One region of the Priestia sp. J2 genome, then DNA from elsewhere that is predicted to be linked to it. Evidence: predicted binding sites of a transcription regulator. Region 1 holds the regulator's gene; each other region holds the start of a gene.
The links. The regulator LexA, encoded in region 1, represses DNA repair genes until DNA is damaged. The targets are predictions, from matches to a motif close to CGAACATATGTTCG.

Region 1 (4,907 bases):
CCCGCGGAAAGCGAAGTCTTGCACGGAAATCAACTGCGATGTCACAAGCAATCCCTGCTAGCTTATTTATTTCATTTGTTTCCCTTTAGACTTGCTTGGTTTAGTTATGTCTCAATCTCTTCTTTTTTATAATGTATTTTCTGATGCGAACAGCTTTTATGTTTTAAATCGATCTTTTAATAAATTCCATAGGGAACTCACTCCGAGACTAATGCTGATCAGAATTCCTGATAAAGCTACTATTAAAGCGATATATTCAAAGATAGAAAACTGCTTCATACTATCCCAATTGATGTTTCCCTTTAGCTTGCTAATAACTAAATTCATTCCGTAAATACCGGAAAGAACGGTATAAATCGTTAAAATTAATAATAAGTAATTGTGACGCTTGGCCGCGATTTTCTCTTGATTTTGATACAAAGTACCAAGGGTTTCTTTGACTTCTTGATAAAGAGAATTGATGTGGAAGATTTTTTTAAAGAGCACAGAAAACTCTTGACCTTCCGTGCGAGAGCTAATTTCTAAAAATAAATATTTACCTGAAAATACAGTAATAGAGCGAATTAGTCGCTCGATGCCCTCTGAATTTTTATGAAACGTGAGCTGAGAATACTCATAGGATAGTTTTAGCAACACGATTTTATAGAAAAAATGCAAAAATAAATTATAGTAATGTTGGCCAAATAGATGATTCATCAAAAGCTGATCCGTTTTAGAGTCTGTCGATTTAGAAATACACGAAAACACATGGTCTGTTATAACGTAATAGGTTTCAGGAGCCCATCTGGAATACACGTGTTTGGTATTATACGTTTTAATATACTCATGGTTGTGTGCAGAGATAAACGGTTTCCCGTCAGGCGTATAGCTATTTAGCTGCCCAGTACGAAATAAAGTTGTGGAGTTAATCTCTTGCTCTTGATTTACCGTTACATAACTTAATACAAACATCCGTTCATCGATAAAATAAGGAAGACTCCCGACGTGCTGTTCACGCGTCGCTTCTTTTTTGATGTGTTCGTTCAAAAATGGCGCGAGCTGTGAAAAAATATAATCCTGTACTTTGCTATAGCGATGATGTTCATAGGTAATGGTGGATCCATGCTCTTCAGCAAGCTTCGGTTCTAATACACGAAAATGATTCATGAATTCTAAAATGTCATCATAGGTGTAATGATTATGACTCATCTCAGTGCGAATGGTCATGACGCCAATTTCAAAAGGACATAAAAAAACATCCACAGACAGCACGTTGCTAGACACGGTGGTGGAGGAAGTTTGTAGCGTAACGGTATGGTCTATTTTTTTTGAAAATCGAAGCAAGCCTTCTTTTTCGCACGAATCAGGAAATAGAATACATTCAATGTAAGGAAGAAAATATTGATCCAAGCTATCATGAGATACGTAATACTGTTCTCCGTAGTATTCTTTTTCTACATGTTTGTTTTGAATGGAAAAAAACTCAAACATATTTGCTTCTAGTGCATGAACAAGCTGCTCTTTATTTTTTCGATCAAAGGAAAAAGGAAAAAGAAACATGTTCATTGCTTTGGTAGGCATAATAGTTTGAAATGGTTCTGTTTTCCTTGGTGTATTGGTCATAAACTACATCCTTCTTATAGTCGGTTGTATTTTTTTTGAGAGTCGAAAAAATGCAGACAGAAAGTAAAAGGTAAAACAGGCTTTATAAAAACCGCTCTACCTGCCTGTAATGATTCGACGTATCATTTATAATATGCCAATTTTTTTAGAAAACAAACGTAAAAAACCAACTAACATCATGATTAGTTGGTTTTACATACAGTGTGTGATTAGTGAATCGTGCGATATACACCAGTGACTTTTCCTAAAATCGTTACGTGGCGAAGAATAATAGGCGCCATCGTTGAATTTTCAGGCTGTAAACGAACGAAATTTTCTTCTTTAAAGAAACGTTTTACCGTTGCTTCGTTGTCCTCGGTCATAGCGACCACAATATCTCCGTTATTAGCAGTTTGCTGCTGACGTACGATTACCATATCGCCATCTAGAATACCTGCTTCAATCATACTTTCTCCCATAATTTCAAGCATAAATACATGATCATCTGGAGAAACGAATTTATCTGGAAGAGGGAAATATTCTTCCACATTTTCAACGGCTGTTATAGGAAGACCTGCTGTTACTTTACCGATAACAGGAACATTAATGACATTGCTTTTAGGGATGTTTACTTCGTCTAGTTGAAGAACTTCGATTGCTCTTGGTTTTGTTGGATCTCTGCGAATTAACCCTTTACTTTCTAAACGAGCTAAATGCCCGTGTACAGTGGAGCTAGAGGCTAATCCCACCGCTTCCCCAATCTCACGAACAGAAGGCGGATAACCTTTTAATTTTACTTCGTGCTTAATAAAATCTAGTATGTCTTGTTGACGTTTTGATAGCTTCATATTTTTCACCTCGATTTTAGCTATTCTTTAGGTGAATTATACCACGTGATGTGTCAATATACAAACATAAGTTCGAAGAATTCCATTGACAGAAACAAATGTTCTCAATAAAATAAGAACATATATTCTGATAGGGGGATCATAATATGCACCAATTCTTACATTCTATGAAACATTACGCTATTTTTTTTGCAGTTATCGCTGCACTTACATATGTATTGACGCTGGTTTTAGGAGCGGATAAAGTAGATTTAGACAAATATTCAACGGTTACTATTACAAAAGGAGATACGCTTTGGGACTTGTCCAACAAGTATCATAATCACCATCATTTGACCACCAATGAATTTGTCAAATGGGTTGAAGACGTCAATGATCTAAACTCAGACACTGCCCAGTCTTTATCTCCTGGAGATAAATTATATATTCCTGTTTTAAAAAAAGAGTTACATAATCAAGTGGCAATTGAACAGTAGTGTGTAACGGCCGTTCCTGAATATTGTTAGAAGCCGAAAAGGTCGTGATAAAAGTGGACGCCATTATTTATTGCCGTGTAAGTACGGATAAAAAAACCCAAGAAACATCTTTACAGCGCCAGCAAGAAGAATTAAAAAAGCTTGCTGATCTTCACCATCTAAACGTAAAAAAAGTCGTAATGGAAAAAGCAAGCGGATATGACGTAGACAGAGAGGGTATATTGGATGTTCTTCATACAATGAAAGAAGAAAAAATATCTGTGCTGCTCATTCAAGACGAAACGCGATTAGGCAGAGGAAATGCCCGAATTGCGCTTCTTCATGCTTTTCATAAAGAAAATGCTACGATCTATACGATTAGTCATCAAGGTCAGCTTCAGCTTTCAGAATCTGATTCGATGGTGTTAGATATTATTAGCTTAGTGGAAGAGCATCAGCGGAAATTACATAACGCTAAAATTAAAAGAGGAATGAAAAGAGCCGTAGAAAACGGTTATCGTCCGCAGCAAAATTTAAAAAATCAAGGAGTTAACTCAGGAAGAGAAAAAAAAGAAGCGCCGATTGAAGAAATTGTCCGCCTTCGTCATAACGGCTTAACCTTTGCTGAAATTTCAGTTACGCTAAAAGGTTTTGGTTATAATATTTCAAAAGCAACGGTACATCGTCGCTATCAAGAGTATCAAGAGAGTGCTCAATCTCTTGATAAAACGAAAGAGATTTAGTAAGATGACTACATGTTGCCGGAACGGTTCGGTAATTTTAATTATTGATTATAAGGAGATAGGTTTTATATGCTATCAAAAGATAAACTTGCTCGTATTAATGCTCTTTCAAAAAAGGCAAAGGCTGAAGGTCTGACAGAATCTGAAGCGAAAGAACAGCAAGAGCTACGTCAGGAATATTTAAAAGTTTTCCGACAATCTATGACAAACCACCTTCATACGATTAAAGTTGTGGACGAGGAAGGTAAAGATGTTACGCCTAAGAAGTTAAAAGAGAGCAAAAAGAAGCGTCTTCACTAAGACGTTCTAGTAAAACTAGAGGGAGAGTTCCCTCTAGTTTTTTGTATATTTTTAATAAGGCACACAAAAACTGTAAAAGTGGAAATTTTTTTGGTTCAAGTATTGTACAAATAAGCAAATCATTAGTATGATAACATATGTACATAGTTTTGAAAGGAATGAAGAGTATGACACAACGTATTGAAGATCTTTCGATTGCAACAATTCGTACTTTATCAATCGATGCGATTGAGAAAGCAAATTCAGGTCACCCAGGTATGCCAATGGGAGCTGCTCCAATGGCATATACATTGTGGACAAAATTTATGAACATCAATCCAAAGAATCCAAACTGGTTCAACCGTGACCGCTTTGTATTATCAGCAGGACACGGATCGGCACTATTATACAGCTTGCTTCATTTAGCTGGATATGACTTATCAATTGAAGACCTTAAAAACTTCCGTCAATGGGGAAGCAAAACACCAGGTCATCCAGAGTTCGGTCATACAGCAGGTGTTGATGCAACAACTGGTCCACTAGGACAAGGTATTGCAATGGCTGTTGGTAAAGCAATGGCAGAACGTCATTTAGCTGAAACATACAACAAAGAAGGTTTAGAAATTGTAGACCACTTTACGTATGGTATTTGTGGTGACGGAGACTTAATGGAAGGTGTATCTGCTGAAGCAGCTTCATTAGCGGCACACTTAAAATTAGGACGCTTAGTTGTTTTATACGATTCAAATGATATTTCTTTAGACGGAGATTTAGATCGCTCGTTCTCTGAGAACGTAGAAGATCGTTTCAAGGCTTACGGATGGCAAGTAATTCGCGTTGAAGACGGCAATGACTTGACAGCGATTGCAAACGCAATTGAAGAAGCAAAAGGCGATTTAACACGCCCAACGCTAATTGAAGTAAAAACAACAATCGGATTTGGTTCTCCAAACCACGCGGGTACTTCTGGCGTGCACGGTTCTCCATTAGGTTCCGATGAA
Region 2 (4,907 bases), 2.2 Mb from region 1:
GGAATTTTTGTTTTAATATTCATAAAAAGGGTATTAGTTCTAAGAATCAACTAAAATAGGAGGAGATCAAATGAGAAGAGCGAAACAAGCTGTTGTAGCTTCTGCTGTAGGTTTAGCTATGTTAGCGACGCCATTAGCTCTACCGAATTTAGGAGGTTCTGCTGGCTCCGCAGAAGCTGCAGAAGTTGGAGGAGACGTAGCGATTGATCCAGTAGCCATAGGACAAGCGATTGCAGATGCGGCTAAAACGGCCGACAATCGAAGTGGTTTTGTTAAGGGAGCGATGGAAAAAGCTTTCTTTGAATCGGGTCAGCAGTATAATGTGATAGTAATGAATTTAAGTCAAGGTTATAATTCCGACCAGTTACAAGGTGTACAATATTTTGATACCGTAGATTATGATGGTATCACGTTCGGGGTCTGGATATTTGAAGAAGGAACGTTTATTAATGAAGGTGATGGAGGTTATGATAACTGGGCCTTTAGAGGTTGGTTTGAACGCACGGGGGACGATGAGAAAACGGTCAACTTCCATAGACCTTGATCTAATTAAACAGAACCCTATTTAATTAAATAGGGTTCTGTTTGTTTGCTATAAGAATTTTTCTGTTTAAAGAGATTGCAATAAAAAGTCTAGTATAGCGCTTTAGACAACAGTATCTCAATTAGAAATCTTGTTCCTTCCACAGTAGCCCAATTTTTTGTTTTCTCTGCAAAACCTTTTCTAGATAACGTTCCGTTATTTTACGATCACTGTGGCCAAGCTCCTTTTGAATTAAGACAATATCAGCTCCCTGCTGGCTACTATAAATCGCATAAAATGACCAAAATAATGAAGTGAAATCAGTGAAATGGATGGGCTTGAAGCTGCCGGGAAAGGCATTTTAAGCTTTTATTAGCTTTCGTTTTCACTATCGCTATCGTTATCAATATCATTATCGTTGTCAGTATTACCATATTTAAAATCAATAATGTTTTTTCTAATTTCTTCTCTGATTTCAGGGTTTTCTTTTAAGAAAACCTTAGCGTTTTCTCGTCCCTGCCCTAAACGTTCCCCATTATAAGAAAACCAAGATCCAGACTTTTGAACAATATCTACTTCAGAACCAATATCTAAGATTTCTCCTTCTCTTGAGATACCTTCTCCATACATAATATCTACTTCAGCAATGCGGAAAGGAGGTGCCATCTTATTTTTGACTACTTTAATTCTTGTTTTGTTACCAACTATGTCATTTCCCAGTTTAAGTTGTTCAGCGCGGCGAACCTCAAGGCGAACGGAAGAATAGAATTTTAGCGCTCTTCCGCCTGGCGTTGTTTCAGGATTTCCAAACATAACGCCTACCTTCTCCCGGATTTGGTTGATGAAGATAGCAATGGTTTTAGACTTATTAATTGCTCCAGATAGTTTACGAAGGGCTTGAGACATCAAACGAGCTTGTAGACCTACGTGAGAATCTCCCATTTCTCCCTCAATTTCTTTTTGAGGAACTAATGCTGCTACTGAGTCAACAACAATAATATCTACAGCACCACTTCTAACTAATGCTTCAGCAATTTCAAGTGCCTGCTCACCAGTATCTGGTTGAGATAACAGTAACTCATCAATATCTACACCTAGTTTTCTTGCGTAAACTGGATCAAGTGCGTGTTCAGCATCAATAAAGGCAGCTCGACCTCCATTTTTTTGTACTTCTGCAATCGCATGTAAGGAAACTGTTGTTTTACCTGAGCTTTCGGGTCCGTACACTTCCATGATTCTTCCTTTTGGATAACCATTAATCCCAAGAGCGATATCTAAAGCTAATGAACCTGAGCTAGATGCCTCAACTTTTGTATGTGTGCCTTCCCCCATCTTAATAATTGATCCTGTACCGAATTGTTTTTCAATTTGTTTTAGAGCCATATCTAGTGCTGCTTGTTTATCATTCATAATTTAAAACCTCCGATTGTTAGTACGTTTACAGTAAACGACAATGTATGTGGATAAATAATAAGGATTGGCTCAAATGTTTTTGCTCCGTGCGAGAAAATTTTGTGTTTAACTGTCTTGGTTTATTCTGTTGTTCCTTTATTTATCTCTAAACCCTTAATATCGAACAAATGTTCCTGTTGTGTAATCATACAATAAACGCATCTAGTTGTAAAGGAGAAAGTTTTGTACAAACCAGCCAAAGAAATATCTTTTTTGTAAAAAGTAGGTTTATACCTTTAATACTTACAGTTATTGAAACTTCAATCTATAAAATAACCCTTATTATACGAACAAAGAATAATTCATTCTCTTATATACATTATGTTATGTACTTGGACTATCGAATAAGAAAAGGGATAAATTATAATAGATTTATTAGAGAAAATTTCCACCTAATAAATTCAAATGAAATTCGTCGTTAAAAATATGATACATTAAATACGAGACAAGATATGAAAGGAGTTTTTTAATGAGTAACCATGAAGCACAAAATGAATTGCCACCAAAAACATGTGCAATCGATCGACTTGTAACAATGCCGGATGATGTAAATAAAGTAATCAAAGGCAGCAAAACAGCAACTCGCCGAAATGGAAGATATGCTGATGTAGGAGAGATAATGGTTTTAGAAGATCAAAAATTTGTAGTGGAACGAGTTTATTCTCAATCACTAGGTGAATTAACCGATGAAAATGCTCGCCAGGAAGGCTATGCTACAGTAGAGGAATATAAACAATCTATTTTGTCTTATCATCCTGGGATGCCTTGGCTTCCGCAAATGAGGGTATGGGTGCATGAGTTCAGATTAGTCAACGATTGATAGGTAAAAGAAATGGATTTGTTGTACCGTATATTAGTATATATTCATGTTTCTAGTGTCATTTTATCGATTGGTCCTTTCTTTATTCTCTTGCCAATTGTTAAAAAATTACATAGTTCAAGAGAACAAGAAATGAATGCCTATTTGATCACATTTCAATCTGTTGTTAGGCTCGCAAAACATACGGGCCATGTTCTTGTTATCACAGGGATACTCCTCGTTATGTGTGGCCCATGGACGTGGACTACGCCGTGGATTATAATGACACTGATTTTCCTTTTTTGCTCCTTGTTCTTTCTGGCCCGTGCTTTTTCACCAACACTTCGAAAGTACAAGGAGGAAGGACAAAATAAAAAAGAACTGGCAACTAAACTAGAGCGATCTATTTGGATTTATATCATTCTATTAATGACTATGCTTTGGTTTATGGTCGGTAAGCCAACTTTTTGGTGACACCCATCCATTTGTCATCACTAAGAGTAAATAGTTAAACTGATTATTTTCATCAAATACTTTACGTTTTACTTAACATAACTCGTATTTTAGGTATGAAAAAAGATTTTTGCTTGTATATCAGATGCACATTTGGATTAAAAATAAAAAACCCCTATTAACCATATGTTAAAGGGGTTCTTACTTATTGTTTAAACTCCAAGTATGAAGTTCTTATAGAAGAATACACTAAATATCAATATGTTTCAAGTCAACCCGAGTAATTATCTACTTGTTGCTACTATTAATAGGTTGATCTATAGATTGTTGGGTCTCAAATAGAGAGGTCTTAATGCCGATTAAAGACGCTACAATCGTTAGGATGCCTGCTGAAATAAAAATTAAAGAGACGCTAATATATTCAGCTGCAATACCTGCTAACATTCCACTAATCGGTAAAGCCAAAAAAGCTAACATACGAGTTGAACTAATTACTCTTCCCAATAAGGCTGATGGCACAATCTCTTGCCTAAGGGTAAACCAATTAATTGCTAATAATGTTACCGAACCGACAATTACAATTCTACAGACTATTAACAAAATAACTGCAGTGTTTGAAAAAGTAAGGATAGTTTGCCCTAAACCTATTATTACACCACAATAGATAATTATATTTCCCCGTGGTAATTTATTTAGTTTATTTGCAGCATAAATTGCTACAAATGACCCTAAGGTTTGTAGGGAAAATATTAAACCAATATACTGTGCCGATAAATGTAAATTATCTTTTAGATGAAACATAAATAAAGCTTCCATAGCACCATAACCCACATTGATTAAGAATATGAGAATAGTCCCTATCAAAATCTTTTTAGTATTTATAACGTATTTAACTCCTTCAGCTATTGAATTCATTATAGAACTATTAACTGGATTCTGGCTTTTATATTTCTTAGTTATTAAGCCAATGAATATTCCAGAAAGAAAATACGTAAAAAAATTAAAATATAATAAGTTATGAGTTCCAACCAAAGCAATTAAAATGCCTGCTATTGAAGGGCCTGCAAAGGTTGTAATTGTCTCTGATAACTTGAATAAAGAGTTACCCTGTATTAAATTTTCACCTTCTAAAATTTCTGGTATGACTGATTCAAAACTTGGATGATAAAATGCACTCACAGCTGATATTAAAAAAGCTACCACATATACAATCCATATATCTAACACGTTTATTGAAGCTGCAAGAGGTATGATAATAATTAAAATGGCTGATAAAATATCACCTATTAATAAAATGTATTTCTTACTTATACGATCAGCTAAGGCTCCGCCTAACAAACTAAACAATACTTGAGGCGTAATTTCTAAAACAAATGTTAATGCCATTAAACTTGGTGATTTAGTCAAATCATATACTAATAAAGGCAGTGCGATTTGAAAAAAAGACGTGCCCAACTTACTTGTTGTGGCACTTAAAAATAAGCATAAAAAATCTCTGTTCTTTAGTACTTCATAAGATTTCAACATTTACCCCCCCATCATAATTATTTACCTGCTGTTACAGGTGCGGAATGGCAAACTGGACAATCCTCTTTCTTATTCCACTCTGAAATAGGGTAAGTTTGATATGTAAGGAAATTTAATTCCATCATTTTCCCTAATGATGTTGGAGTTTGAATA
Region 3 (4,907 bases), 960 kb from region 1:
CTTTTGTTGATAGCTGTTTCTGTATATAAAGGGTACGCAGATTATCCGCTTATTATTTTAATAGATTTACTTTCAGCAGCCATTGGTTTTACATATGCAAAAGGCATGCTAGCAGCTGGAAAATAAAGATTGTTGCTTTGATAATAAGTGAATCGTCCTATTATCAAAACGTACGCAAAAGCTCTCTACGAAATGTGGAGAGCTTTTTTATGTCGAAAAACGAGTTAGAACTCATAACACTGTTGTTACGGTTCCATCGATAAATGAGTATAATTAAATTAATTATACAAATATGTTTGTAAATAAAATAACTTAAACAATTTTGTGTAAATTATTTTAAATGTGTGTACAAATATGTAGTTGGGGTATAGAAAAATAAAGAAATTAATCTGAAAATTATATTTATTTTGATTTTTAAAAATAAAAGGAGGTTTAGTATCGATGGAAGTGTTAATGAGAACGATGTTTCAGTCGCTTGGCAAAAATCATTCAATGAATAAATTAGCTAAAAAGTATGGATTGCGAATGGGGGCAGCTCGTTTTGTTGCTGGAGACTCAATTGAATCAGCAATTCAAACATCCAAGGAGCTTAACAATGGTGGGAAAGTTGTGACACTCGATCATTTAGGCGAATTTGTTTTTACAGAAGAGGAAGCTAGGTTATCTACGGCCATGTGCATTCAGACACTAGAAGCCATTGCAGCATCGGGCGTTCAATCAAATTTATCATTAAAGATGACTTCTTTAGGATTGGATATTAGCAAAGAGCTTTGTATGGAAAATATGCGCAGAATTCTACACACAGCCAGAGTGAATGATATTTTTGTTCGAATTGATATGGAAGACTACTTGCACTGCCAAATCTCCCTTGATATGTATAAAGAATTACGCAAAGAATTTGATAATATTGGAATTGTGATTCAAGCGTATCTTTATCGTACAGAACAAGATATGAATGACTTACATCAATATCAAGCCAATTTACGTCTGGTAAAAGGAGCTTACAAAGAATCGCCAGAAGTATCGTTTCCGGAAAAGAAAGACGTAGATGAAAACTATAAAAAAATCATTAAAATGCATTTATTAAATGGACACTATACAGCTGTAGCAAGTCATGATGAGGAAATGATTCAGTATACAAAACGATTAGTAAGAGAAAACGGCATTTCAAATGATCAGTTTGAGTTCCAAATGCTTTATGGAATTTGCGTAGAGCTACAGGATCGTCTGGTCAAAGAAGGATATAAAGTCAGGGTTTATGTTCCTTACGGAATTGATTGGTTTGGGTATTTCATGAGACGCCTAGCCGAACGCCCCGCCAACGTATGGTTCGTATTAAAAAATTTCTCCAAATAAGTTCAGTCCAAGAAACATAAAAAATTCGACACAAGTATCCTGAGCTTCGTGTCGAATTTTTTAATTAGTTTAATCCGTATTCTTTGATTTTGTTATAAAGGGTGCCGCGTGAAATGCCAAGCAGATCTGCTGCTGCACTTTTGTTTCCATAGGTTTTTTGAAGAGTCTCTTCTATTAGCCTAGCTTCTTGGAGAGAATCTTCTTCTTTTTGAACTTCTGTGAAAGAACTGGCATCCTTCAGATTGTCAGGAAGGTGCGTAAGGGTAATCAACGACTGATCACTAAGAAAAATCATTCGTTCAATCGTATTTCTCAGCTCGCGAATATTTCCTGGCCAATCGTATTGCATAAAGGCTTCGAGAACTTCAGAGCTGATGAAAGGAGCCTTCTTTTTATACTTTTTACTAAATTCCTGTACAAATTGCTGCGTTAATGCTTCAATGTCTTCTTTATGGTCTCGAAGCGGCGGAATGATAATATTAATGACGGTCAGCAAATAGTAAAGATTTTCATGGAATTCACCGGCTTTTAGCAACTCTTCCAAAGGCGTCGTAGTAGAGGCTACAATTCGGGTTTGGACTTGAATTTCTTCCGTGCCTCCAACGTGATAAAAGGCTCGTTCTTCCAAGTAACGGAGAAACTTAACTTGAATTTCAAGAGGCATTTTATCAATTTCTTCAATAAATAACGTCCCGTTATGAGCCTGCTCCAGTTTTCCTGCAATGGTCGTTGGATCTTCTGAAAAGACGTCTTTTTGATGACCAAAGAGTTCAATTTCCAGAAGTCCAGATGGAATAGTGGCGCAATTTAAAGATAAAAAAGGTTCTTTATGTTTGGATCCCCCGTAGTGGATGGCCTGAGCCAGCATTTCTTTCCCAGAACCAGGTTCTCCTGTTAATAAAATAGGCATATCTGTAGATGCCACTTTTTTGGCAATGTCAACGGCTTGCTTAATTTCAGGACTGATACCCGCAAAAGAAGAAAATGGATTATCTTTCGGAATGAGAAGAGATACATCAATTTCTTCATTTAGTCTTACAATATTGGTAATGTCATGTTCGGTTGCGACTCCACCTATGACTCGGTTGTTTCTTATAATAGGAGATGCATTGATGAGCACGTGAGTTTGTTCATTAGGACGATGATACGTTCCGCGCACAGGACGCCCTTCATTTAGAATCGTATGTAGAATGATGGATTCATCTTTAAAATGCTCTCCGATTTTTCTACCAATAATATCATCTCTCTGAATCTTATACGTATGTTCCGCAGCAGTATTCCACAAGATTACATTTCCTTCATGATCGACCGCTGTCACTGCATCATTAATGGTTTCTGCCAATGTATCAAAATAGGAAGCTAATATCTCATTTTGGCTATGCAAATGTGTAATCCACTGTGAAGGTGTTACAAGTCCTATTGTGGTTTCTTGGTTTTCTGCTTGAATGAGGACTGGTCTATTCCAGTTTGTGTTGGCTTGTAAATTGGCTAACGTAGAAGTAGAAGATGAAGGCCAATTTGTGTCCGCTATTACTTTTTTAATGGACGATGCCTCGTCATGACCTGTTAAAAGGTATCGTTCATCTTTTTGTATTACATAAAAGGTACTTGCTGTGACTACAACGAAATCATAGTTGGAAAGTTCAGATTTCACTTTAGCTAAAGAAGTTGATTCTTCAACTGTTATAAAGGAGTTATTTATAAGAACTTGATCAACGCTTGCCATACTAAACCCCTCTCAGTACATATTTTTTATACTGTATCATAATTTAGAAATTGGCGCAAAAGCCTATCCTTTTCAGACAATTAGGCAGCTTACTTTCTTTTATTGCTTTCATCTAAAGAGTTGTATTCCCCTCGAAAAGGGTAGTATAAGAATTTAGTGGGTAATAAAGTAACAGGGTAAAAAATCAAAACAAACAAACACTATATAAGATTAATACTCATTAGTTTCATTTATGAGTATAAAGTGATAAAATACGAATATCAGTTCGTGTTTTCGGTTTTTACATATCGTAATAAAAATAGATAAAACAAGAAAATAGAAACGGAGGCCTTCATTTGAAAGATCAGTTTGAATTAGTATCCCCATATCAACCGCAAGGTGATCAGCCAAAGGCAATTGAAAAGATTGTGAAAGGAATTAAAGAAGGTAAGCAGCATCAAGTTTTGTTAGGTGCTACAGGAACGGGAAAAACCTTCACTATGTCTAATGTTATTAAGGAAATAAATAAGCCAACATTAATTATGGCTCATAACAAAACGCTTGCTGGTCAATTGTACAGTGAGTTTAAAGAGTTTTTTCCTAATAATGCAGTCGAATACTTTGTCAGTTACTATGATTACTATCAGCCTGAAGCTTATGTACCTCAAACAGATACATTTATTGAAAAAGATGCAAGCATTAATGACGAGATTGATAAACTTCGTCACTCAGCAACTTCTGCTCTTTTTGAACGAAAAGATGTCATTATTATTGCCAGCGTATCCTGTATTTATGGATTAGGGTCTCCGGAAGAATACAAAGAAATGGTCGTATCTCTTCGAGTAGGAATGGAAAAAGAACGCAATCAGCTGCTTCGTACGCTAGTGGATGTACAGTACGAAAGAAACGATATTGACTTCAAGCGCGGAACGTTCCGCGTTCGCGGTGATGTTGTTGAGATTTTTCCTGTGTCTCGAGATGAACACTGTATTCGCGTGGAATTTTTCGGGGATGAAATTGACCGCATTCGCGAAGTCGACGCCTTAACAGGAGAAATTATTGGAGATCGTGAACACGTGGCTATCTTCCCGGCATCTCACTTCGTCACGAGGGAAGAAAAAATGCGTGTGGCCATTCAAAACATTGAAAAAGAACTAGAAGAACAGCTAGAGAAGTTAAAAGAAGCAGGAAAGCTTTTAGAAGCGCAGCGCTTGGAACAGCGCACTCGCTACGACCTAGAAATGATGAGAGAAATGGGATTTTGTTCAGGAATCGAGAATTACTCTCGTCATTTAACGCTTCGTCCGGCTGGTTCTACACCTTATACACTGCTGGATTTCTTCCCGGAAGATTTCCTTCTTGTGGTGGATGAATCCCACGTTACCATTCCTCAAGTTAGAGGAATGTATAATGGAGACCAAGCGCGTAAACAAGTGTTGGTGGACCATGGTTTCCGCTTGCCGTCTGCATTAGATAACCGTCCGCTTAAATTTGATGAATTTGAACAGCATATTAAACAAATCGTCCATGTTTCAGCAACACCAGGTCCTTACGAACTTGAGAAGGCGCCTGAGGTGATTGAACAAATTATCCGTCCAACGGGATTATTAGATCCAAATATTGAAGTTCGACCAATTGAAGGGCAGATTGATGATTTAATTGGAGAAATTCACGACCGGATTAAGCGAAATGAACGAGTGCTCGTCACGACGTTAACAAAGAAAATGTCTGAGGATTTAACGAACTACTTAAAAGAAATTGGCATTAAAGTTCAATATCTTCACTCTGAGGTGAAGACGCTCGAGCGTATTGAAATTATCCGAGAGCTGCGGCTTGGAAAATATGA

Region 2: the regulator LexA is predicted to act here: its motif matches at 2,097-2,110, upstream of recA (recombinase RecA).
Region 3: the regulator LexA is predicted to act here: its motif matches at 3,337-3,350, upstream of uvrB (excinuclease ABC subunit UvrB).

The regions. Positions count from the first base shown of each region.
Region 1 covers NZ_CP086208.1:3,886,902-3,891,808, reverse strand. The annotation lists gene LJY09_RS20195 (hypothetical protein) at 1-89, shown strand, start outside; gene LJY09_RS20190 (magnesium transporter CorA family protein) at 157-1,602, opposite strand; gene lexA (transcriptional repressor LexA) at 1,812-2,429, opposite strand; gene yneA (cell division suppressor protein YneA) at 2,576-2,905, shown strand; gene LJY09_RS20175 (YneB family resolvase-like protein) at 2,959-3,627, shown strand; gene LJY09_RS20170 (DUF896 domain-containing protein) at 3,697-3,927, shown strand; gene tkt (transketolase) at 4,095-4,907, shown strand, end outside.
Region 2 covers NZ_CP086208.1:1,687,298-1,692,204, reverse strand. The annotation lists gene LJY09_RS08590 (hypothetical protein) at 71-544, shown strand; gene recA (recombinase RecA) at 896-1,933, opposite strand; gene LJY09_RS08580 (ASCH domain-containing protein) at 2,445-2,795, shown strand; gene LJY09_RS08575 (DUF2269 family protein) at 2,814-3,248, shown strand; gene LJY09_RS08570 (MFS transporter) at 3,516-4,751, opposite strand; gene LJY09_RS08565 (HesA/MoeB/ThiF family protein) at 4,772-4,907, opposite strand, start outside.
Region 3 covers NZ_CP086208.1:4,851,421-4,856,327, reverse strand. The annotation lists gene LJY09_RS25215 (DUF2198 family protein) at 1-126, shown strand, start outside; gene LJY09_RS25210 (proline dehydrogenase family protein) at 442-1,356, shown strand; gene LJY09_RS25205 (sigma-54 interaction domain-containing protein) at 1,421-3,082, opposite strand; gene uvrB (excinuclease ABC subunit UvrB) at 3,418-4,907, shown strand, end outside.